Regions from separate parts of the Bacillus sp. L381 genome, predicted to be linked through region 3. Evidence: riboswitches for the same ligand, from Rfam matches in the RefSeq annotation. Region 3 holds a riboswitch; each other region holds the start of a gene.
The links. Region 3 has a riboswitch for S-adenosylmethionine ahead of QRX25_RS05350 (bifunctional homocysteine S-methyltransferase/methylenetetrahydrofolate reductase). Riboswitches for the same ligand answer to the same signal wherever they lie in the genome.
Positions count from the first base shown of each region.

Region 1: linked by a shared signal. The riboswitch ahead of mtnW (2,3-diketo-5-methylthiopentyl-1-phosphate enolase) and the one ahead of QRX25_RS05350 (bifunctional homocysteine S-methyltransferase/methylenetetrahydrofolate reductase) in region 3 are both predicted to bind S-adenosylmethionine.
Region 2: linked by a shared signal. The riboswitch ahead of QRX25_RS07565 (phosphoadenylyl-sulfate reductase) and the one ahead of QRX25_RS05350 (bifunctional homocysteine S-methyltransferase/methylenetetrahydrofolate reductase) in region 3 are both predicted to bind S-adenosylmethionine.

Region 1 is NZ_CP127224.1:1,297,298-1,304,474, reverse strand. Features, by position in the region: gene kinD (sporulation kinase KinD) at 66-1,583, shown strand; gene spo0E (aspartyl-phosphate phosphatase Spo0E) at 1,792-2,052, opposite strand; gene mtnD (acireductone dioxygenase) at 2,334-2,870, opposite strand; gene QRX25_RS06635 (methylthioribulose 1-phosphate dehydratase) at 2,886-3,515, opposite strand; gene mtnX (2-hydroxy-3-keto-5-methylthiopentenyl-1-phosphate phosphatase) at 3,473-4,177, opposite strand; gene mtnW (2,3-diketo-5-methylthiopentyl-1-phosphate enolase) at 4,174-5,388, opposite strand; SAM riboswitch class I at 5,470-5,569, opposite strand; gene QRX25_RS06620 (pyridoxal phosphate-dependent aminotransferase) at 5,606-6,802, opposite strand; gene QRX25_RS06615 (carbon-nitrogen family hydrolase) at 6,895-7,177, shown strand, end outside.
Region 2 is NZ_CP127224.1:1,480,079-1,487,255, forward strand. Features, by position in the region: gene carB (carbamoyl-phosphate synthase (glutamine-hydrolyzing) large subunit) at 1-1,102, shown strand, start outside; gene QRX25_RS07545 (dihydroorotate dehydrogenase electron transfer subunit) at 1,099-1,869, shown strand; gene QRX25_RS07550 (dihydroorotate dehydrogenase) at 1,869-2,804, shown strand; gene pyrF (orotidine-5'-phosphate decarboxylase) at 2,773-3,492, shown strand; gene pyrE (orotate phosphoribosyltransferase) at 3,489-4,121, shown strand; SAM riboswitch class I at 4,223-4,327, shown strand; gene QRX25_RS07565 (phosphoadenylyl-sulfate reductase) at 4,454-5,155, shown strand; gene cysP (sulfate permease) at 5,168-6,232, shown strand; gene sat (sulfate adenylyltransferase) at 6,281-7,177, shown strand, end outside.
Region 3 is NZ_CP127224.1:1,073,644-1,080,820, reverse strand. Features, by position in the region: gene QRX25_RS05370 (methyl-accepting chemotaxis protein) at 1-132, opposite strand, end outside; gene QRX25_RS05365 (BMP family lipoprotein) at 135-1,109, opposite strand; gene QRX25_RS05360 (CvfB family protein) at 1,276-2,172, opposite strand; gene QRX25_RS05355 (YajQ family cyclic di-GMP-binding protein) at 2,272-2,763, shown strand; SAM riboswitch class I at 2,864-2,986, shown strand; gene QRX25_RS05350 (bifunctional homocysteine S-methyltransferase/methylenetetrahydrofolate reductase) at 3,076-4,917, shown strand; partial or broken gene QRX25_RS05345 (GNAT family N-acetyltransferase) at 5,001-5,470, shown strand; gene QRX25_RS05340 (pentapeptide repeat-containing protein) at 5,666-6,292, shown strand; partial or broken gene QRX25_RS05335 (PLP-dependent aminotransferase family protein) at 6,302-6,697, opposite strand; gene QRX25_RS05330 (DinB family protein) at 6,851-7,177, shown strand, end outside.

The DNA of each region.
Region 1 (7,177 bases), 220 kb from region 3:
CATTTTGGTTATTTTTTCTTATTAAAGAAGTATAAACAATGATATAATACCTCTATTCAAGTGTAATGTTGGAGCGATGCAGAGTGAATACATTCAAAGGTGCCCGGGGAAAGATCAAGCTTTATCTCATATTGGTGATCATCCCGGCACTTATTATCAGCTTTTTCATTTATGAAAAAGAAAAACAGAAAATAGCCGATAAACACATACAGGAAGCTAGTATGATGCTCAACCTTCACCGCAACAAGCTCAATTATTTAATCGGTGAAACAAAAGCCCGGATGACAACACTTGCGATCGCTGTCGATAAGCCTGTCAATGAAGAAAAGATAAGTGAAATTCTCGATCAGGCTTTTGAGGATGAACCCAGATTCAGCGGACTGTATATGCTGAATGCCAAAGGTGACGTCATCGCAAGCACGACCGATCTGAAATCAAAGGTGAATTTGGCCGACAGACCGTATTTTACGAAGGCAAAAAAGACGAAGAAAACAGTCATCACAAATGACTACCCCAGCAGAATTACAGGCCAGCGCATCTTTACGATCTGCGTGCCCGTGTTAGATGCAAACCGGGAAGTCACCGATTATTTAGTGGCCGCCATACAAGTCGATTATTTGAGAAATATGATCAATATGCTAAGTCCTGACGTTTATGTCAAGGCAACCCACCAGGATAAAGTGATATTTGCCAGCGGACGCGCTGATCAATCAGAAGGCGTGCAGCCGGTCAGCGGCTATCTGGATGATATTAACTGGAATATCAATGTTTTTCCGAAACCGGTTGAGCTGAACGAGCTGACCAAAAGCGTGCTGCTGCCGATGTCCAGTATCGCCGTGCTGCTGAATATTCTGTTCATCCTCGTTCAATATTATCTGCTTAAGCGCAAGACCCAGCTGGAGCGCGCTCAAAACGAGGCGCAGAAATTGGAGCTGATCGGAACGCTTGCCGCAAGCACCGCCCATGAAATCCGGAACCCGCTTACAGGGATCAGCGGCTTCATTCAGCTTTTGCAGAAAAAATATAAAACAGAGGAAGATCAGCTGTATTTCTCAATTATTGAGCAGGAGATTAAACGGATCAATCAGATTGTCAGTGAGTTTTTAGTGCTCGGCAAACCGACCGCGGAACGATTAGAAGTGAACTCTCTGCAGGATATCCTTGATGAGATTATGCCGATTATTTATTCGGAAGGGAATCTTTATAATGTGGAAGTAAATGTGGAGATTCTCGTCAATCGGCCGCTCAAGGTCAATTGCACGAAAGACCATATTAAACAGGTCATCTTAAATGTCGCGAAAAACGCGCTTGAGTCAATGCAGGAAGGCGGCCGGCTGTCCATCTATTTAGAAGCCCGCGACCATAAAGCAGTCATTAAGGTTGCTGACAACGGAATGGGTATTTCTGAAGATATGCTTGAGCACATTTTTCTTCCGTTTGTAACGTCAAAAGAAAAAGGAACCGGTCTCGGCCTTGTCGTGTGTAAACGAATCATGCTGATGTACGGCGGTTCGATTGACATTCAAAGCGAAGTCGATAAAGGCACAGAGGTCACCATTACCCTCCCTGCCGCTTCACGATGAAAAAACACCCTGTAACAGGGTGTTTTTTAGATAAAGAAGAATATGTGTAAGAGGATATACCGGGGAACGGCATCATAGCCGGCAGATAGATACGAGGCGCTTCGTGAGCTGTGCCGGCGGAAAAACCCGCTGACTGTACGCGGTCATCTTTCGGATGCGGCGCTTGATCAGGAAGCGCATTCAGTCTTCGTTATCTGTTTATCATTAATTATTTGTTTGCTTCATATGCAGGCATGATGTCACCGCGGGAGAACAAGCCTATTTTCTTCACAAGGCCCTGTATTCCTTGGTGATGTGTGCGTTCACGGTTTATCAGCTGCTGATATGCGTTCATCAGACAGTCCAGTTCCTGGCTGTGCCTGATCGTGTCATATCCTGTAAACCCCTGCCTGTTAGCCGCATCTATCATCATTTTTCTCTTTTCATCAATAGATACAAGCAATTGTTCTTGTTCAGAATAACTGCCCATTCACTTCACCCCTCACCGCTAAAAGAATAGGAAACAAGTTTGATTGGGTTATTGAGCATTATTACAGATTATACTTTATTTGTAAACATTTTTTTACTAAATAACTTAATTTTTCATTTCATATTGGAATCTTTAGCATGATTACGAGAATAATACCCATTCAGGTAATGATATAAACAGAATGCGGCATATTTCAACGCACAAAAAACAGAGACAGCTGATTTTATATTAAAATAAAAAACCTCTCATGCCGCTGGCTGCATGAGAGGTTCGCAAGTCTATCAGTTTTGCACACTTTCATTTTCGTAAATCGGCACCCAGCCTTCAGTCGTCACGAAGATTCGGATGGCGACGACCCGGCGGTCTTCCTGAAGCGTAAAGTAGTGGCGGATGTTCTCCGGAACCGAAATCAAATCTCCCGGATTTAAACGGACATCAAAAAAAGTGCCGTCTTTGCCTTGAATGACGAAGATGCCGTGCCCGCTGACAATAAAGCGGACTTCATCATCCGTGTGGTGATGTTCTCTTTGGAAATTTTTCAATAATTCATCTAGATTCGGCGTTGAATCTGATAAAGAAATGACATCCTGAGACTGATAGCCGCGCCGGGCTGAAATATCCTGAATCTCCTTGTCAAACGCCGCGAGAATCCGCTCTTTTTCAGCTTCGGTTACATCATATTTCTCCGAAAGCTCAGGCGGAAGTTTTTCAATATTCCACTGCTCATAGATTACCTCTTGTTCGTCTAAAAAGCGCGCTACTTCTTCCTGATTTTCAATGATCGTATTCTTTTCATCATGAATTCTGATTGTCGCCATTTTGCATTCCTCCTTTTATTTTACGAGCTGCGGCCGAAGTGACAGAAGCTTGATGTGACAGCTGAATAAAAATTCATAGGCTTCCAGCACCCTTTTCGCCTCAAACGCGGTCCGCCCCCATGCCGTAATGCCGTGATTGCGGATTAATACCGCGCCTGATTCGGTGTCTGCATGGCGCGCGAAGCTTTCGGCCAATGCCGGGATGTGCGCCGGATTGTCAATGATCGGAACGGTCACCGCCGCGTTTTCCTCCCACAATCCGAGCGCCTTAATAATCTCCTGCCCCTGAAAGGTGATTTGTTTTTCATCTCCGTAGAGCTCTGAGATGACATTATTATTAACGGTATGGACATGCAGACAGCAGCCTGCGTCTGTCTTTTTGTATAAGTAAGTATGAAGAAGCGTTTCTGCCGAGGGTTTTAAGGAATGGCCGGTCTCAGCGGGCTTCCCGTTCTCATCGACTAAGAGAAAATCTTCGTCTGTTTCTTTTCGTTTGTCTTTGCCGCTTGCCGTAACGAGAAAAGTCAGCGGCCCGTCGGATACTTTAATGGAAAGATTTCCGCTCGTTGCCGGAAACCAGTCTCTTTCAGCCAGCTCGCGCTTTACCTCGGCAAGTTCGCGCCAGCGTTCTTCTTTTGCAGCCATGCCTGCACCTCCCCGATGTTTTCGATGCCTGTTTTCACCTCATGAAAATCTTGAAAAGGCAGATGCCGAAGACCGAGTTCTTTGCATTCAGTCAAAAGATAATCCCTTGCAAAGCACATATCGGATAATTTTGCAGCCTCGAGGTCCGTGACCGAATCACCGATCATAATGAGAAAATTCTGCTGATCGGACAGCTTTCGGATCACTGACGGTTTGCAGCAGCCGCATTGATTCGTGCAGTCGCCGTCACAGGCGTGCGGCCAATTGATATGAATATATTCATTGTCAAAGGAAGCATGATTGCAGAAAATCCGCTCCTTTTCTACGATGCCTTCCAAAAGCGGGTGCACAAAAAAGTCCATTCCCCCGCTTACGATATAAAACGGGAGATCGTTTGACCGGACAAACGAGACAAAATCCAAAAAGCCGTCCCTTATTTTCGCATCCTTCAGGATAAAATCAGTCAGCTCTTCTTTTAAACTGCTCGGCAGCAGCCCAAACATCCGGCCGACTCCTTCCTGGATTGATAGGCTTTTAGACAGAACACCGTCTTTTAATTCAAGCCACTCAGGAGGCGCAAATTCTTTCATCATACTGACAATGTTGTCGTTCATGGTAACCGTTCCGTCGAAATCACAAATAATCAGCGGTGTGCGGGTCATACGGCTTCCACCCTTCCCCATTTGTCTAATGCGAGCTGAAGATCTTTGCACGACGCGGCTTTTTCTTCAATCGGCTGGGCTTCAAGCACCGCATCAATGATGGCGCGGAACGCTTTTCCGCCTCCCTCTGCTCCGTTCGGATGGCCGTGAACGCCTCCGCCGGCATTAATGATGTGATCAATGCCGAAATCACGCATCAGCAACGGCACCATGCCGGGATGAATGCCTGCTGACGGGACGGCAAACGAGGGATGAAAGACATCGTCTTTTACACATTCATCGTGAATCGCAAGCGCGGACTCCTTCGGCAGTGCAACGGATCCGTAAGGTGACGGAAATAAACTGAAATCAGCACCGCAATAGCGGTTCAGCTTGCCGAGCAAAAGCGCATGCGATAAACCGTAAACGGGAGATGATGTGAATGCGCCGCTGACTGCCGGATGCGCCATAATCGGAAGCGGGATTTCCCCGTCTTCCGCAAGGCTTTGCATCACATCCAAACCGTAGGCGAACACATTAAGTAAGAGGGCGTCCGCCCCGAGCTCTGCCGCGCGTCTCGCTTTATCCCGCAATTCAGCAGTTCTCCCCGTCAGGTTCACGGCATACAGCGTTTTATGTCCCGTCTCCCCCCGGGTTTCCTTCAGGACTTGTTTCCCTTCGATAATGCGGGTTTCAAACGGAGCCAGCTCATTTTCAAAGAAGATTTCGTCGTCTTTAATAAGATCAACGCCGCCGAGCGCCTGCTGTCTGAGCTGTTCTTTAATGTCACGGAGATCCCGTCCGATCACCCCTTTAAATATGCTCATCAGAAGCGGTCTTTCAAATTCGCCCAGCAGTTTGCGAATGCCGTATATGCCGAACTTCGGCCCGGGAAGAGAGCGTTTAAACCCTTCGGAAAATTCAAGATCAGTCAATTTTATTTTTCCGTCCAGTGACAGCTTTCCGAATACAGTCGTCAGGACGGCGGGTATGTCTCTTGAAAAGTTCGCCTCAGGATAGGCGATGGTGATGACGGCCTGTTTTTCGTTTTCCGGGGATCCTTCTTTCTCCTCAACTTTTACGACCCGGCCTTTATGCTTTCTGAGCTGTTCTTGCTTCACAAGGGGCAGATCTGTCCAGGAACCTACCGTCAGCCCCGCTGCAATCTGTTCCGCCCGCTTTTCACTGTCTGTTGTGTCCGTCAGAAGATATGTTGCCAATACTTCGCTCATGCGTGAACGCCTCTCTTTCTTTCGAAAAACATAAAAAAACCTCTTCCGTATGAGCAGAAAGAGGCTTCGTGTTATGTCCGAATCTTATCTCTCAGCTCCTGCTGCAAGAATTAGCACCGTGCTTTAACAGTCGGTTGCCGGGCTTCATCGGGCTCGTCCCTCTGCCTGCTCTTGATAAGAATAATGATTTTATAAAGTATTTTGAATTATCGCATTGTTATTTTGATATGTCAATGCTTTTTCGGGTGAAAAGATTGAGTTTCCCGATCCGTTCCGCAGCCTCTTTAAGTCTTTCTTCACTTGTCAGAAGGCCGACTCTGATATAGCCCTCCCCCCATTTTCCGAACCCGTTTCCGGCTGCGACCGCAACATTTGCTTTTTCCAGCAGCAGATCTGAAAACGACTGTGATGTATAACCGTCCGGCACCGGGAGCCATGCAAAAAAAGAGCCCGCGGGAGCCGTGACATCCCAGCCGATATCGCGGCATGCTGCAATCCATGCATTTCGTCTCGACTCATATCTGTTATTTTGAGCTGCGACGCACGCCTGATCCGCTAAAAGAGCTGCTGCCGCCGCCTGCTGCGCGGCGGGAAACAGGCTGACAAACATATGATCCTGATAAAGGTTGATCGCTTCGATAACAGACGCGTTTCCGACGGCAAATCCGACACGCCAGCCCGCCATGTTATAAGTTTTTGACAAGGTATAGATTTCAATTCCAGTCTCTTTTGCACCTTCCGTCTCCAAAAAGCTCAGCGGTTTATGCCCGTCAAAGCCGACTGCTCCGTACGCGAAATCATGAACGACACAAATGCCGTTTTGTTCTGCAAAGCTGACCGTTTCCTCAAAAAACGCCTCTGTCGCCACGGCGCCGGTCGGATTATTCGGATAATTGAGATACAGCAGCTTCGCCTCATTTTGCACCTTTTCAGGAATTGCGCTGTAATCAGGGAGAAATCCTCTATCTTCCGTCAGCGGCATCATTTCCATTTTCGCTTTCGCAAGAGCGACCCCCGACCAGTAGTCAGGATATCCGGGATCAGGCACAAGAATTGTATCTCCCGGGTTCAAAAGACATTGCGGAATCTCTACAAGTCCCGCCTTGCCTCCGAACAGCACGGCCACTTCCGTTTCCGGATTAAGCGTAACCCCGTACTCCCTTTCATAAAATTCAGCGGCTGCTTTTTTGAAGCTGTAAGCGCCCCGGAAGGATGAGTATTTATGATTTTCCGGCCTTTCGACGGCGCGCTTCATTTCCTCAACGATATGCTGAGGCGTCGGCTGATCGGGGTTCCCCTGTCCTAAATTAATGACGTCTTTGCCTTCTTTCAGCTTTTGATTCACTTTTTGCACCAATGATGCGAAAAATTGTTCCGGCAGCTGTTTGAGTACATCAGAGATTTCAAAGTTCATATTTTCACCTTCTAAAAATTTCTTGAAATGATAGTCCATCATCATATATGGTTAAATAAAAAAAGTAAAGAGAAACTTGGGGTGTTAAAAAAATGAAATGGACCGTTTCTTGTTTGCAATTTGATATTTCATACGGAAATCCTTCAGAAAACTTCAAAAAAGCAGAATCTTTGATTGAGCAAGAAAGCCGCCGCGCTGATGTCATCGTGCTTCCTGAGTTATGGACGACCGGCTATGACCTCACACGGCTTGACCAGCTGGCGGATGAAAACGGCGAAACCTCGGTACAATGGCTTAAAAAAACGGCAAAAAGATTCAATGTACACCTCGTTGCCGGATCTGTCGCGGTCAAAGAAGGAGAAAATGTCTATAACA
Region 2 (7,177 bases), 410 kb from region 3:
TGTCCGCCCTTCATACGTGCTCGGCGGCCGGGCGATGGAAATCGTCTATCATGAAGAAGAGCTGCTTCACTATATGAAAAACGCGGTCAAAATCAACCCGCAGCATCCGGTGTTAATTGACCGTTATCTGACGGGGAAAGAAATCGAAGTCGATGCCGTATCCGACGGCGAAACAGTCGTCATCCCGGGAATTATGGAGCATATCGAGCGGGCCGGCGTCCACTCAGGAGATTCAATCGCCGTCTATCCGCCTCAGTCTTTAAGCGAAGACATTAAGAAAAAAATCGAACAATACACTGTAGCTTTAGCAAAAGGCCTCAACATCATTGGCTTGCTGAACATCCAGTTCGTACTTTCGCAAGGTGAAGTGTACGTGCTCGAAGTAAATCCGCGGTCAAGCAGAACCGTGCCGTTCTTAAGCAAAATCACAAAGATTCCGATGGCGAATCTGGCGACAAAGGTCATTCTCGGCCAAAAGCTTGCTGATTTCGGCTACAAAGAAGGGCTGCAGCCTGAACAGCAGGGGGTATACGTGAAAGCGCCTGTCTTCTCATTCGCGAAGCTGAGAAGAGTGGATATTACATTAGGGCCTGAAATGAAGTCGACGGGAGAGGTCATGGGCAAAGATTCAACCCTGGAAAAAGCGCTCTACAAAGCGCTGATTGCCTCTGGCATTCAAATCCCGAATTACGGCTCAGTGCTATTGACCGTTGCCGATAAAGATAAAGAAGAAGGACTTATGATCGCAAAGCGGTTCCATGCAATCGGCTATAACATCTTGGCGACGGAAGGAACGGCGGCTTATTTGAAAGACGCTCGGATTCCGGCTCAGGTCGTCGGGAAAATCGGCGAAGAAGGAAAAAATCTCATCGACGTCATCAGAAACGGTGAAGCGCAATTTGTCATCAATACGCTGACAAAAGGCAAACAGCCGGCCAGAGACGGCTTCAGAATCCGCCGCGAATCCGTTGAGAACGGAGTCGCCTGCCTGACATCTTTAGATACGGCCGAAGCCATTTTGCGGGTATTGGAAAGCATGACATTCTGTGCGGATCATATGCCTGCATCTGAAACCAATCAAAAGGCGGCTCTCACGATATGAAAAAAGCGCATTTGACTGTTCAATCCAACTCGGAAATTGCCGACCGGATCTATAAGATGGTGCTGAAAGGAGAACTTGTCCGGCACTTTACCGAGCCGGGACAGTTTCTTCATTTAAAGGTGAGTGACGCGGTCACGCCGCTTTTAAGAAGGCCGCTCAGCATTGCGGACGTCGATTTCGCCGTGAATGAAGTATCCGTTATCTACAGAACTGACGGTGAGGGAACGCGTCTTTTGTCCGAGAAAAAAGAGGGCAGCAGGATAGATGTTCTCGGCCCTCTCGGCAACGGATTCCCCGTCCGGCGGATTGAACCCGGCAAAACCGCGCTGTTAGTCGGAGGCGGAGTCGGGGTTCCGCCTTTGCAGGAACTGTCAAAGCGCCTGACGGAAAAAGGCGTAAACGTCATTCACGTGCTGGGGTTTCAATCAGCAAAGGATGTTTTTTATGAACAGGAATGTCTCGCGTACGGAGACACCTATGTGGCGACGGCTGACGGGACATATGGAGAAAAAGGATTTGTCACTGACATCATCCGCGAAAAGCAGCTCGAATTCGATGTCCTGCTCAGCTGCGGGCCGACACCGATGCTGAAAGCACTGAAGCAGCAGTACGGCCATAAAGAGGTTTATCTCTCGATGGAGGAGCGGATGGGCTGCGGAATAGGGGCCTGCTTCGCCTGCGTGTGCCGTACGGGCGAAAGCGATACATCATATGTGAAAGTCTGCCTTGACGGGCCGGTATTTAAAGCTGAGGAGGTGGCGCTGTAATGTTAGAGGTGAATTTGCCGGGTCTCCGATTGAAAAACCCGATCATCCCCGCTTCCGGATGTTTCGGTTTCGGAAAGGAATATGCCGGATTTTATGATTTATCATGCCTCGGAGGCATCATGATTAAAGCCACTACGAACGAAGCGCGTTTCGGAAATCCGACACCGAGAGTAGCGGAGACAAACGCGGGAATGCTGAATGCCATTGGCCTGCAAAATCCCGGACTTGAGCATGTACTCAAACATGAGCTGCCTTGGCTTGAACAGTTTGATACGCCGATTATCGCAAACGTCGCCGGTTCTCAGGTGGAAGACTATAAAGAAGTGGCCGAGCATATCAGCAAAGCGCCGAATGTGCATGCGCTTGAACTTAACATTTCGTGTCCGAATGTCAAAACGGGCGGGATTGCTTTTGGCACTGATCCCGTCATGGCGGCTGATCTGACAAAGGCGGTAAAAGAAGTTTCCGCAGTGCCTGTATATGTGAAGCTTTCGCCTAATGTCGCCAACATAACCGAAATTGCCAAGGCGATTGAAGCAGCCGGTGCTGACGGCCTGACGATGATTAATACACTCGTCGGGATGAGGCTCGATCTTAAGACAGGACGGCCGATTTTAGCAAATAAAACGGGCGGGTTGTCAGGCCCGGCAATCAAACCGGTCGCCATCCGGATGGTATACGAAGTCAGTCAGGCCGTTCAAATTCCGATTATCGGGATGGGCGGCGTCCAGACCGCAGAGGATGCACTGGAATTTCTACTTGCCGGGGCGAGTGCGGTTGCGGTCGGCACGGCAAACTTCGTCAATCCGTTTGTCTGCCCGGAAATCATAGAACAGCTCCCTCGTGTGCTGCGCCAATACGGCTTTCAATCTGTAAGTGAATGCATCGGAAGGAGCTGGAAACATGAAAAACAACCTGCCCATCATCGCGCTTGATTTTGCATCAGGGGAAGAAACTTTAGCGTTTTTAGATTTGTTTGAAAAGGAAAGGCTGTTTGTCAAAACGGGGATGGAACTTTTTTATCAGGAAGGCCCGGCCATCATTCACCAATTAAAAGAACGGAATTGTGACATATTTTTAGATTTGAAGCTTCACGATATTCCGACTACAGTCAATAAAGCGATGAAACGGCTTGCCGGCCTCGGCGTTGATCTCGTCAATGTCCATGCAGCGGGAGGCGCACGTATGATGCGAGCGGCTCTAGAAGGGCTTGAAGAGGGCACACCGAGAGGCAAAAAACGCCCGTCTTTAATTGCAGTCACCCAGCTGACCAGCACTTCAGAGCAGATGGCGAAGGAAGAGCTTCTGCTGCAAAAGCCGCTTTTAGAAACGGTTGTTCATTACGGAAAAATGGCGGAAGAGTGCGGTCTGGACGGAGTGGTATGTTCGGTTCATGAAACAAAAGCCATTTATGAAGCGGTCCGGCCGTCATTTCTGACAGTCACGCCCGGCATCCGCACCGCTAGTGACGCAGCTGACGATCAAGTCCGGACGGCGACTCCGTCATTTGCGAAAGAAAACGGCTCGTCAGCCATTGTCGTGGGCCGCTCAATTACAAAAGCGGAAAATCCCGTTAAAGCATATGAAGCAATTAAACTGGAATGGGAGGGTGTTCGCCGATGAAACAAGCTATCGCAAAACATCTATTACACATTGAAGCTGTCTTTTTACGTCCGAATGAGCCATTTACTTGGGCGAGCGGCATTTTATCACCGATCTATTGTGACAACCGTCTGACATTATCGTATCCGGAAGTGAGAAATGATGTAGCGGACGGGCTCAGCAAACTGCTGAAAGATCATTTCCCAGAGGCGGAGATGATCGCGGGAACTGCAACGGCAGGCATTCCTCACGCTGCGCTTCTCGCAGACCGTACAGGCGCGCCGATGTGCTACGTCAGAAGCAAGCCGAAAGCGCACGGCAAAGGAAATCAAATAGAAGGCGCCGTTAAAAAAGGGCAAAAAACAGTCGTGATTGAAGACTTGATTTCTACCGGAGGCAGCGTGCTCGAAGCTGCGGAAGCCCTTAAAAAAGAGGGTGCGGAAGTCCTCGGCGTCATTTCCATTTTTACATACGGCCTGCCGAAAGCAAGAGAAGCCTTTAAAAAAGCGGGTCTGCCGTATTACTCATTAACGGATTATGACACGCTGATTGAAGTGGCGCTAGAAAACGGAACGATTCATTCAGATGACATTGAGAAACTGAAATCATGGAAACAGAATCCCGAGTCAAAAGATTGGTTTAAAAAATAATGATAATAAAAACAGGCCTCAGAGCCTGTTTTTATTATTCCTATCAAAAAACTCGGGTTGACTTCTGTTAGAATTGTGCTAAAATTTAGTACAAATCTAAAAGCTTATCAAGAGCGGCTGAGGGACTGGACCGATGACGCCCGGCAACCTGCATGTATTGCAAGGTGCCGCATCCAGAAAAATGCACAGCATTTTGAAGATAAGGGCTATATCGGGTCACTGTCTTTCATTCCGCTGGATTGAAAGTTTTTTTATGAAAAAAAGATTGAGGGATAAGACAACCGGCAGAAAACATCAGCTGTTTGATTGTCTCCGGGAGGAGGAAAGAAAAAATGCTAACGTATGACACATGGGAAGAACCGGCGATTACATTTCCGGAAGACGATTCCTATAAAGGCGCGCTGTCCGTTTTAAAATGGGCGTACGGCCACTACGGAGACCAGCTTGTTTACGCGTGCAGCTTCGGGATTGAGGGCATCGTCCTGATCGATTTGATTTCTAAAGTGAAAAAAGACGCGGAAATCGTGTTTCTCGATACGGGCCTTCACTTTAAAGAAACCTATGAAACGATCGAAAAAGTGAAAGAACGTTACCCGGGACTGAACATCATCCTGAAACAGCCCGGCCTTACGCTTGAGGAACAGGCCGAGGCTCACGGAGATAAACTATGGGAAAGAGAACCGAACCAGTGCTGCTTCATTAGAAAAATTCTGCCATTAAGAGAAGCGCTCGCCGGGCGTCCGGCATGGCTGTCAGGCCTTCGCCGCGATCAAGGGCCGAGCCGGGCGAATACGAATTTCCTGAATAAAGACGACAAGTTTCAATCAATTAAAGTATGCCCGCTGATCCATTGGACATGGAAAGACATCTGGAGATATACATCCAAGCATGAGCTGGATTATAATATCCTTCATGATCAGGGCTATCCGAGCATCGGCTGTGAACCGTGCACTTCACCTGCGTTTACCGCAGAAGATTTGCGCAGCGGCAGATGGAACGGCATGGCGAAAACAGAATGCGGACTGCATGAATAAAGGAGCTGCAAGATGGAATTAGCCGCTATTTTATTCAGCCTGTTTTTTGCCATGAATATCGGAGCCAGCGGAGCCGCAGCTTCAATGGGAGTCGCTTACGGGTCAGGCGCCGTTAAAAAGAAAACGTATGCGCTGATCATCTGCGCAGCCGGCGTCCTGTCAGGGGCGGTTATCGGCGGCGGAGAAGTCGTTAAGACAATCAGCGGCGGAATCATTCCCGAACAGACGATTACGCTCACCATTGTCTGCATTATTATCGGGGCGGCGGCGCTATCGTTATTCACGGCGAATGTGCTCGGCATTCCGCTGTCGACGAGTGAGGTCACTGTCGGGGCGATTGTCGGTGTCGGCGTCGCATACAAAGTGTTGTTTTTACAGCATCTTCTGGTGATTGTGATCTTTTGGGTGCTTGTTCCGTTTGTCGCGTTCTGTTTCACATTTCTCGTATCGAAGGTATTCAGTTATCTGAATATTCGGGTCGTTTCGAATCGGAAACAGAAGATATTGGGGATTGTGCTGCTTATTGCGGGGTTTTGGGAAGCTTTTTCAGCCGGAATGAACAACGTCGCAAATGCGGTAGGACCGTTGGTTGCGGCCGGCGTGCTCAGCGTGTCCAAAGGGACGCTGTACGGAGGCGTATTTGTCGCTCTCGGCGCTCTGCTATTAGGACGCAAAGTGCTTGAAACCAACGGAAAAAAGATTACGAGATTTTCAGCCGGCGAAGGCATCCTGCTGTCCGGAACCGGCGCGGGGCTTGTCATTATCAGTTCCGTCTTCGGTCTGCCTGTCCCTTTGGCGCAGGTGACATCATCATCAATTATCGGTATCGGAATGGCCAAAAACGGGCCGAACGTTTTTCATAAAGAAGTCGTGAAAACGATGCTCAAAGTATGGGTCGTTTCCCCGTTTTTGTCACTGTCGATTTCGTATCTGCTTGTCTCTTTGCTGTTAAAAGGAGATTACTATTCCATCTTTATGATGGCCAGCGTGCTTTTGGCAGCTGGCGGAGCCGCCAGTCTGATGAAAGCCATCCGAAAAGAGAAACGCTCTGTCCATGAACAAGGCGGGGGCATTTAACTATTAATCTGAGTTTATTTATCTGTTAACTGGGAGGAATAATGAATTATGAGTTTAGCACCGCACGGAGGCACATTAATTAATCGGGTGAATGAGCAGTATGATCTTACATCCGTTCAAAAAGAAATTGAGCTTGATTTGATTTCGTTCGCTGATTTAGAACTGATCGGGATCGGGGGCTACAGCCCGATTGAAGGATTTTTCACAGAAAAAGATTACGTGTCAGTCGTAGAAAATATGCGATTGGCATCCGGTGCCGTCTGGTCTTTGCCGATCACGCTTCCGGTCGATTCAGAAAAAGCGGCTGAGCTTGCCGTCGGAGACACCGTGAAACTGATTTACGGCGGAGAAACATACGGCGTCGTTGACATCGAAGATATTTATACGCCGGATAAACAAAAAGAAGCCGTTCACGTATATAAAACCGATGATGCCGCGCATCCCGGCGTGAAAAAACTATTTTCACGCGGCGATACGTATGTCGGCGGGCCGATCACATTAATTAAAAAAGCGTCAAAGCAGTTTCCGGAGTTTACATTTGAACCTGCTGAAACGAGACGAAGCTTCGAAGAAAAAGGCTGGAAAACCATCGTCGGTTTCCAAACGAGAAATCCGGTTCACCGCGCTCACGAATATATCCAGAAAACCGCTCTTGAGACGGTTGACGGGCTGTTTTTGAACCCGCTCGTCGGTGAAACGAAATCAGATGACATTCCGGCGGATGTCAGAATGGAAAGCTACCAGGTGCTGCTCGATCATTATTATCCGAAAGACCGCGTTTTCCTCGGTGTATTTTTGGCAGCGATGCGGTATGCGGGACCGAGAGAAGCCATTTTCCACGCGCTTGTCCGCAAAAACTACGGCTGCACGCATTTTATCGTCGGCCGCGATCACGCCGGCGTCGGTGATTACTACGGCACATATGAAGCGCAAGAGCTGTTTGAT
Region 3 (7,177 bases):
TAACAGCGCTTCGACCTCATCTTCATTTGAGGCTTGAATCTTCATCATGTTTACGATCGTAAAACCAATGACAGCGGCAAAGCATATCATCGTCACGGCCGCGTTAACGAGAAGTCTGGTCCGTAATGTCACGCTCATTCCCCTCCCTTTTCGATCAGCTTGCTTTTCATATCAGCGATTTTTTTTGTCAGCTCATCTGAATTCTTCACGATTCTGATCTGGGCTAAGTCCATGCCATTTTCCTTTAATCCGTAAACGATTTGGCCGTTTTTGATTTGCTTTCCGTTTTTTAAATCTTTGGCCAGCTCGTAAATCACATGGTCAACGTTTTTCACTAAAGAGGAGATAACGGCGTGTTCGGCAGTGTAATATTGGTCGCTGTCCACACCGATCGCGTATATCTTTTCGGCCTCCGCTTCCTTCAGCGCGCCGACACCCGTAAAACCGGCCGCCGTAAACAGGACATCGGCTTTCTGATGAATCATTCGTTTGGCGATCCGCTGCCCAAGCTTGTCATTATCAAACGATCCGCTGATTTCAGACAGCACACGGATATTTGGTTTGATTGATTTCGCCCCTTCCATATAGCCTTTTTTAAACCGTTTAATGACGTCGGCATCTGAGCCGCCGATAAATCCGATCGTGCCGGTTTTTGTTGTCAGGGCCGCTAGTGCTCCCGCTAAATAGCTTCCCTCATCTTCTTTAAAGGTAACGGAGGTGACGTTTTTCAGTTCTGACACTGAATCAATCAGCACAAACTGCTGGTTCGGATATTTTTTAGCGACCTTTTCTAAATCCGGCTGCATGCTGTAGCCGAGTGCCACAACAAGATCATTTCCTTCTTTTACAAGCTGAGTCAGTCCTTTTTCATATGTATCGGTATCCTTTATTTCTCTGTAGTCAAATGTGATGCCGAGCTCGTCTCTTGCTTTCATTAAGCCTTGAAAACCGGAATCATTAAAGGACTGGTCGCCAAGTCCGTTGTCCGTCAGCATCATCCCGATTTTTTTCGCCTCGCGGCCGGCCGTTTCGTCTGATCGGCTGTTTGCACATCCGGCCGCACCGAGTGCGATCAGCAGAACAGCCGCAAATATCATCATTTTTTTCATTGAAACTCTCCTTTGCGGTTTTTTCTATATATCGGTCTGCGTGTCAGAATATTTTATTTCAATAAAATATTTATTTTTACATGAAGAACTAAGAAAACAAGGAATATTGTGGTTTTACAGGAAATAAAAAACATCGGTTTTGTTCACCGATGTTTTTGCAGAAAATTTATTGTTTTTCGTATGTCCAGCCGTCTTCCTGGTACACCTTGCCGTTTTTCATCAGGTGGCCGAGCGCCCGCTTAAAGGCGGCTTTGCTTAAATTGAACCGTTCGCGGATATCGTCAGGATGGCTTTTGTCTCCGTATGGCATCGCGCCGTTTCTTGATCTCAGATAGGTCAAAATCTCTTCCGCGTCAACGGAAAGCGCGTCCTGCTTTCTCGGCAGCAGCGACATGTTGACGGAGCCGTCTTCCTTCACCTCGATGACACGCCCTGTCACACGGCTGCCGAGTCTCGGCTCTTCTTTTCTTTCCGAAGAGTGAATAAACCCGCGGATGCCTTCATCAGTAATCAGGAAAGAGCCTGATGCGATCAGCCTATACACCGTGCCCGTCAGTTCTTTATTCATCATCTCTTCGCCTGCATCCGTAAATAATTCGCTGATGATGTCCTCCGGCGCCGGCTTGGCAAACATGCGCCCGCGGTTTGTCACCTTAAGCATACAATACAGTCTGTCGCCTTTTTGCGGCCAGACGGATTTGTACGGGGGCAGATGCTCCGTTGCGACGAGCGCGTCTTTTGACAGACCGACATCGACGAATACGCCCATATCCTCCACTTTATCCGTCACTTCCACCCATCCGTAATCATAAAAGCTGATGAGCGGCTTTTTCATCGTCGCCGCGAGCCTTTCCTGATGGTCGACGTAAATAAATACGTCCACTTCATCTCTGTCTTCGATATCCTCTGTGATTTCACTGTTATGTAAAAGAACCGTATCCTCGCCGTCAGTTAAAAAATAACCGAAATCGGTTTGGTGATCTATACTAAGCGTGAGCTGCTGCCCTGGTCTCATGTTATCGTCCTTCCTGCTTCGCCCGTATGAGGCTGATGTTTTTCTCATTTTTTCCAATTCACACAAATTCATGCTTTATGCTGTTGGACATTTCTCTTTATTCTACTATAATCAACTCATAAGTGAAATGTTATAGGAGGTTTTCTCATGGCAAAAGAAAGTTCTTTTGATATCGTATCAAAAGTTGAATTTCCCGAAGTGCAGAACGCGATTCAGATGACGCTGAAAGAAATCGGCACACGCTATGATTTTAAAGGATCTAAAAGCGATGTGAGTTTAGAAAAGGAAGAACTTGTCCTGATTTCAGATGACGAGTTTAAATTGAATCAGCTCAAAGATGTGCTGAGCGGCAAGCTGATCAAACGGGACGTGCCGACGAAAAACATTGAATACGGCAAAATCGAAAATGCCTCGGGAGGCACGGTGCGACAGCGCGCGAAGCTTGTACAGGGCATTGATAAAGACAACGCAAAAAAAATCAATGCGGTGATTAAAAACTCCGGCTTGAAAGTGAAGTCGCAGATTCAGGACGACCAAGTGCGCGTCACCGGAAAAAATAAAGATGATCTGCAGCAGATTATTGCAGCCGTCCGCGGTGCAGACCTGCCGATTGATGTTCAATTTATTAATTTTAGATAAATTATGTGATTCCTATTGATTATTGTCTCTATTTTCGGTAAATTTGGAGAAAGGGATTTTCACAGTTACGTTTTGGAAACCCATGACAATTAAATGAACGTTCTTATCAAGAGAAGCCGAGGGACTGGCCCGACGACGCTTCAGCAACCGGTGTAATGGTTTAACCAAACCATGACCAAGGTGCTAAATCCAGCAAGCTAAACAACAGCTTGGAAGATAAGAAGAGAGACAAATGATCACAAAGTCTTCTTCTTAAGAAGACTTTTTTTATTTCTCTTTTTTCCTTGCTGAATGTGATGAAGGAGGCAAACAATGGGACTATTACAAGACTTGGAAGAACGGATATTAATCGGGGACGGCGCGATGGGCACTCTCCTTTATTCCTACGGCATTGACAGATGTTTTGAGGAACTGAACGTCTCAAAGCCCGATGAAATCAAGCGGATACATAAGGCTTACGTGGAAGCCGGGGCAGACATCGTCCAAACAAACACGTACGGCGCGAATTTTATTAAGCTCTCAAGATACGGACTTGAGGATGAAACGAAAAAAATCAATCAGGAGGCGGTCAGAATCGCGCGCGCTTCCTCAGACGGCGCTTATGTTTTGGGAACGATGGGCGGCATCCGCACCTTCAACAAAAACGCCTACAGCCTTGAGGAGATTAAACGCAGCTTTCGGGAGCAGCTTTATTTACTGCTTCACGAGGAGCCGGACGGCCTGCTTTTGGAAACATACTATGATTTAGAAGAGGCGCGCGAAGTGCTGAAGATCGCCAGAAAAGAAACGGAACTCCCGATCATGCTGAACGTTTCCATGCACGAACAGGGCGTGCTGCAGGACGGAACATCGCTTCGGGAAGCCCTCAAATCAATTGCCGGCCTCGGCGCTGATATAACGGGAATCAATTGCAGGCTCGGCCCGTACCACATGATTGAAGCCCTTACCGAAGTGCCTATTTTCCGTGACGCTTATTTATCGGTCTATCCGAACAGCAGCCTTCCGTCTTTAGAAGGAGGCCGGCTTGTTTATGATACGGACGATGCCTATTTCCGGGAGAGCGCCATACAATTCCGCACTCAGGGCGCGCGCATTATCGGGGGCTGCTGCGGCACAACGCCCAACCACATCAGAGCCATGGCTGAAGCGGTCAGAGGACTCTCACCCGTCACTGATAAAGAAGTGAAAATCAGACGGGAAGAAGAAGTCATCTCAGTCCGGGATGAACGGACCGAGCCGGGTTTAGACGAAATCGCCGCGCAAAAACGGTCAATTATCGTAGAGCTTGATCCGCCGAAAAAATTGAATTTTGAAAAATTTCTGCAAGCGGCGGCTGAATTAAAGGAAACCGGCATAGAAGCGCTGACGCTCGCCGACAATTCATTGGCGACACCGAGAATCAGCAATGCGGCCTGCGGTGCATTACTGAAAGAGCGCCTTGATATCCGTTCTCTCGTCCACATTACATGCAGAGACCGCAATATCATCGGCCTTCAGTCACATTTAATGGGGCTGGATACGCTCGGGCTCACCGACATTTTAGCCATCACGGGCGATCCTTCAAAAATCGGCGACTTTCCGGGAGCTACCTCCGTCTATGATTTGACGTCCTTTGACTTGATCAGGCTGATTAAGCAATTCAACGAGGGCATTTCCTTATCAGGGAAACCGCTCGGCAAGAAAACGAACTTTTCCGTAGCCGGGGCATTCAATCCGAATGTCCGCCATCTTGATAAGGCGGTAAAAAGGCTCGAGAAAAAAATCGAGTGCGGAGCCGACTACTTCGTGTCTCAGCCTGTTTACTCAGAGCAGCAGCTCATTGACATTCATCATGAAACGAAGCATCTCACAACGCCGGTATATATCGGCATTATGCCGTTAACGAGCAGCCGCAACGCAGAGTTCATTCATCATGAAATACCGGGCATTAAGCTGTCAGACAGCATCCGGGAAAAAATGGCGCAGGCCGGTGAAGATAAGCGGAAGCAGAAAGCCGAGGGCCTTGCCATCGCCAAGTCGCTTCTTGACACGGCGTGCGAGCTGTTTAACGGAATCTATTTAATCACCCCGTTTCTCCGTTCTGATTTGACGTCAGAACTTGCAGCTTATATTAAGCAAAAGGATGAAAAGCGGGCTGATGTATATTTGCATTGATGTGAAAACAAGCCGCCTGATATGACAGGCGGCTTTTTCATGGTACGATACAGAAAAAGAATCAAGCAAAGGAGGATTTTTTCATGGTTGAAGTAAAACCCATCACCGCAGAAGACACGTACGCGATCAGACACAGCGTGCTGCGCCCCATCAGACGATAGAGGATTGTAAATATGATCAGGACAGCGTAAAAGGAGCTTTTCATCTCGGAGGTTTTTACGACGGACAATTGATCAGCATCGCTTCTTTCTATCCGCAGCATCAGCAGGCATTAAAAGCTGAGCCCGCCTACCAGCTGCGCGGCATGGCGACGCTTGAGGAATACCGGACACAAAAAGCGGGAAGCACATTAATCGCCTATGCAGAACGGAAACTGGCCGATATGGGGGCGGCGCTTGTCTGGTGCAACGCCAGATGTCACGTGAAAGGATATTATGAAAAGCTCGGCTGGACAAGCATCGGAAGCTCCTTTGACATACCCGGCATCGGCTCGTATGTGATCATGTATAAGAACTCGCTTGAAACAGACAAAAGCCCTTGGCGTCTCTTATAAGGGCTTTGTTTTGTTATTTTTAGCGTTAAGCGGATCTGGACATCACGTCCCGCTCCCCATGCTTTTTTAAGCGCCGCTATTGACGCTCTCCCGCTTTTTTATTACCCTTTGTTCATTAAGCAACAAGGACAGCAGGTGTGAAACGATACCTGGCATTGCCGATTTCAGCTATTTTTTAAGAAAAGGGAGTAAAAGATGAATACGATCCAAAAACCGAAAATCCCGAAAGAATTGCCGGTGCTTTCTTTCACCGAAGCGCTTCAGGACGAACAGATCAAAGAAGTCATAATTGAAAACGAAATCATAAGCGGCAAACTGCACAGCCTGCGCGCTGAAAAAGTCATTTTCAGAAACACGGTTTTTATAGATGCCTCTTTCAGACATATGGAATGTACGGATGTTCTGTTTGAAAAATGTGATCTCTCAAACGCTGATTTCAGCGGAAGCATCATCCATAGAACGGTCTTTCAGCATTCAAAACTTCTCGGCTTGAACTTGGCGGATTCCGCTATGCGCAATGTGCGGTTTGAAGACTGCCTCGCAAATTACAGCTCGTTCAGCTATTCCAATATGAAGCATGTCCGGTTTGACACGTGCGCTCTTTTAGAAAGCGAGTGGAATGATGCCGCCCTTGAACACACAGATCTTAACGCATGTGATCTGAACGGCTCAAACTTCATCGGCACGTCTCTTTTTAACATGGATATCAGTACGTGCACATTTGATCACCTGCACGTCTCACTTGATAAGCTGAAAGGATGCCGCATCTCTCCGGCGCAGGCCGTTACATTCGCAGAAGCGCTCGGAGCCATCGTGACGTAATCCCCTGAACTACAAAATGAAACGGCGGGCGATGTCCGCTATCGTTCGAATGCCTTTTTCCAAGTCCGGCAAGGATGCGTACGAATAGGAAAGACGCAGGCTTTGCCGGTCTTCGGGAAGGTAAAGAGCTCCCGGATTGATCAGCACGCCGGCCTCCAGTGCACGGGTGAAAAACGTTTGAACAGCGAACGCTTTATGAAAGGTAACCCAAATATAAAAGCCTCCCTCCGGAACATGCCACTCCGCAATATCTCCCGCGTATTTCTCAAGAAAATGCAATGCCGCATCTCTCCTGATTTTGAGTTCCTTCCTGAGACGCAAGAGACGCGTTTCATAGCGGCCGTTTGACAGCCATTGGCATGCCGCCCATTGGGATAAAGCGCTGGAGCCGTAATCCGTCTGCATCGGATTCGGGCGGCCGGCTGCTCGGCATCCTGAATAAATGCTCGGCATTGGTGATGTGGGGGGCGGCTGTTTATTTTGCAACGCTTTTGCTCCGATAAAAAGGAGATCCGGCAAGTCATGTTGAATGTACCGAAGGGGAAAGGGGGAATTGGAATGTCAGAGATTCTAAAGCTGCATCATTACCACAGGTGGGCGAATGAGCAAGTCATTCAGCACCTGAAGACCATGCCCGCGGCAAGCTTACAGCAGAAACTTAAAAGTGTTTTCCCGACCGTGAACGCCGTGCTTGTGCATATATGCCGGGCCGATTACATCTGGCTTCACGTGCTTTACGGAGAAACTTACGAACAAATCGTCTCGCGATTTGATCAATTTGAAAAGCTTGGCGGAGATTTGGGGGCTATTGAAAATAGAATGACAGAGCAGTACGAAGATTACAGCCGATTTTTAAAAGAACTGGAGAATCCGGAAGGTCCGATT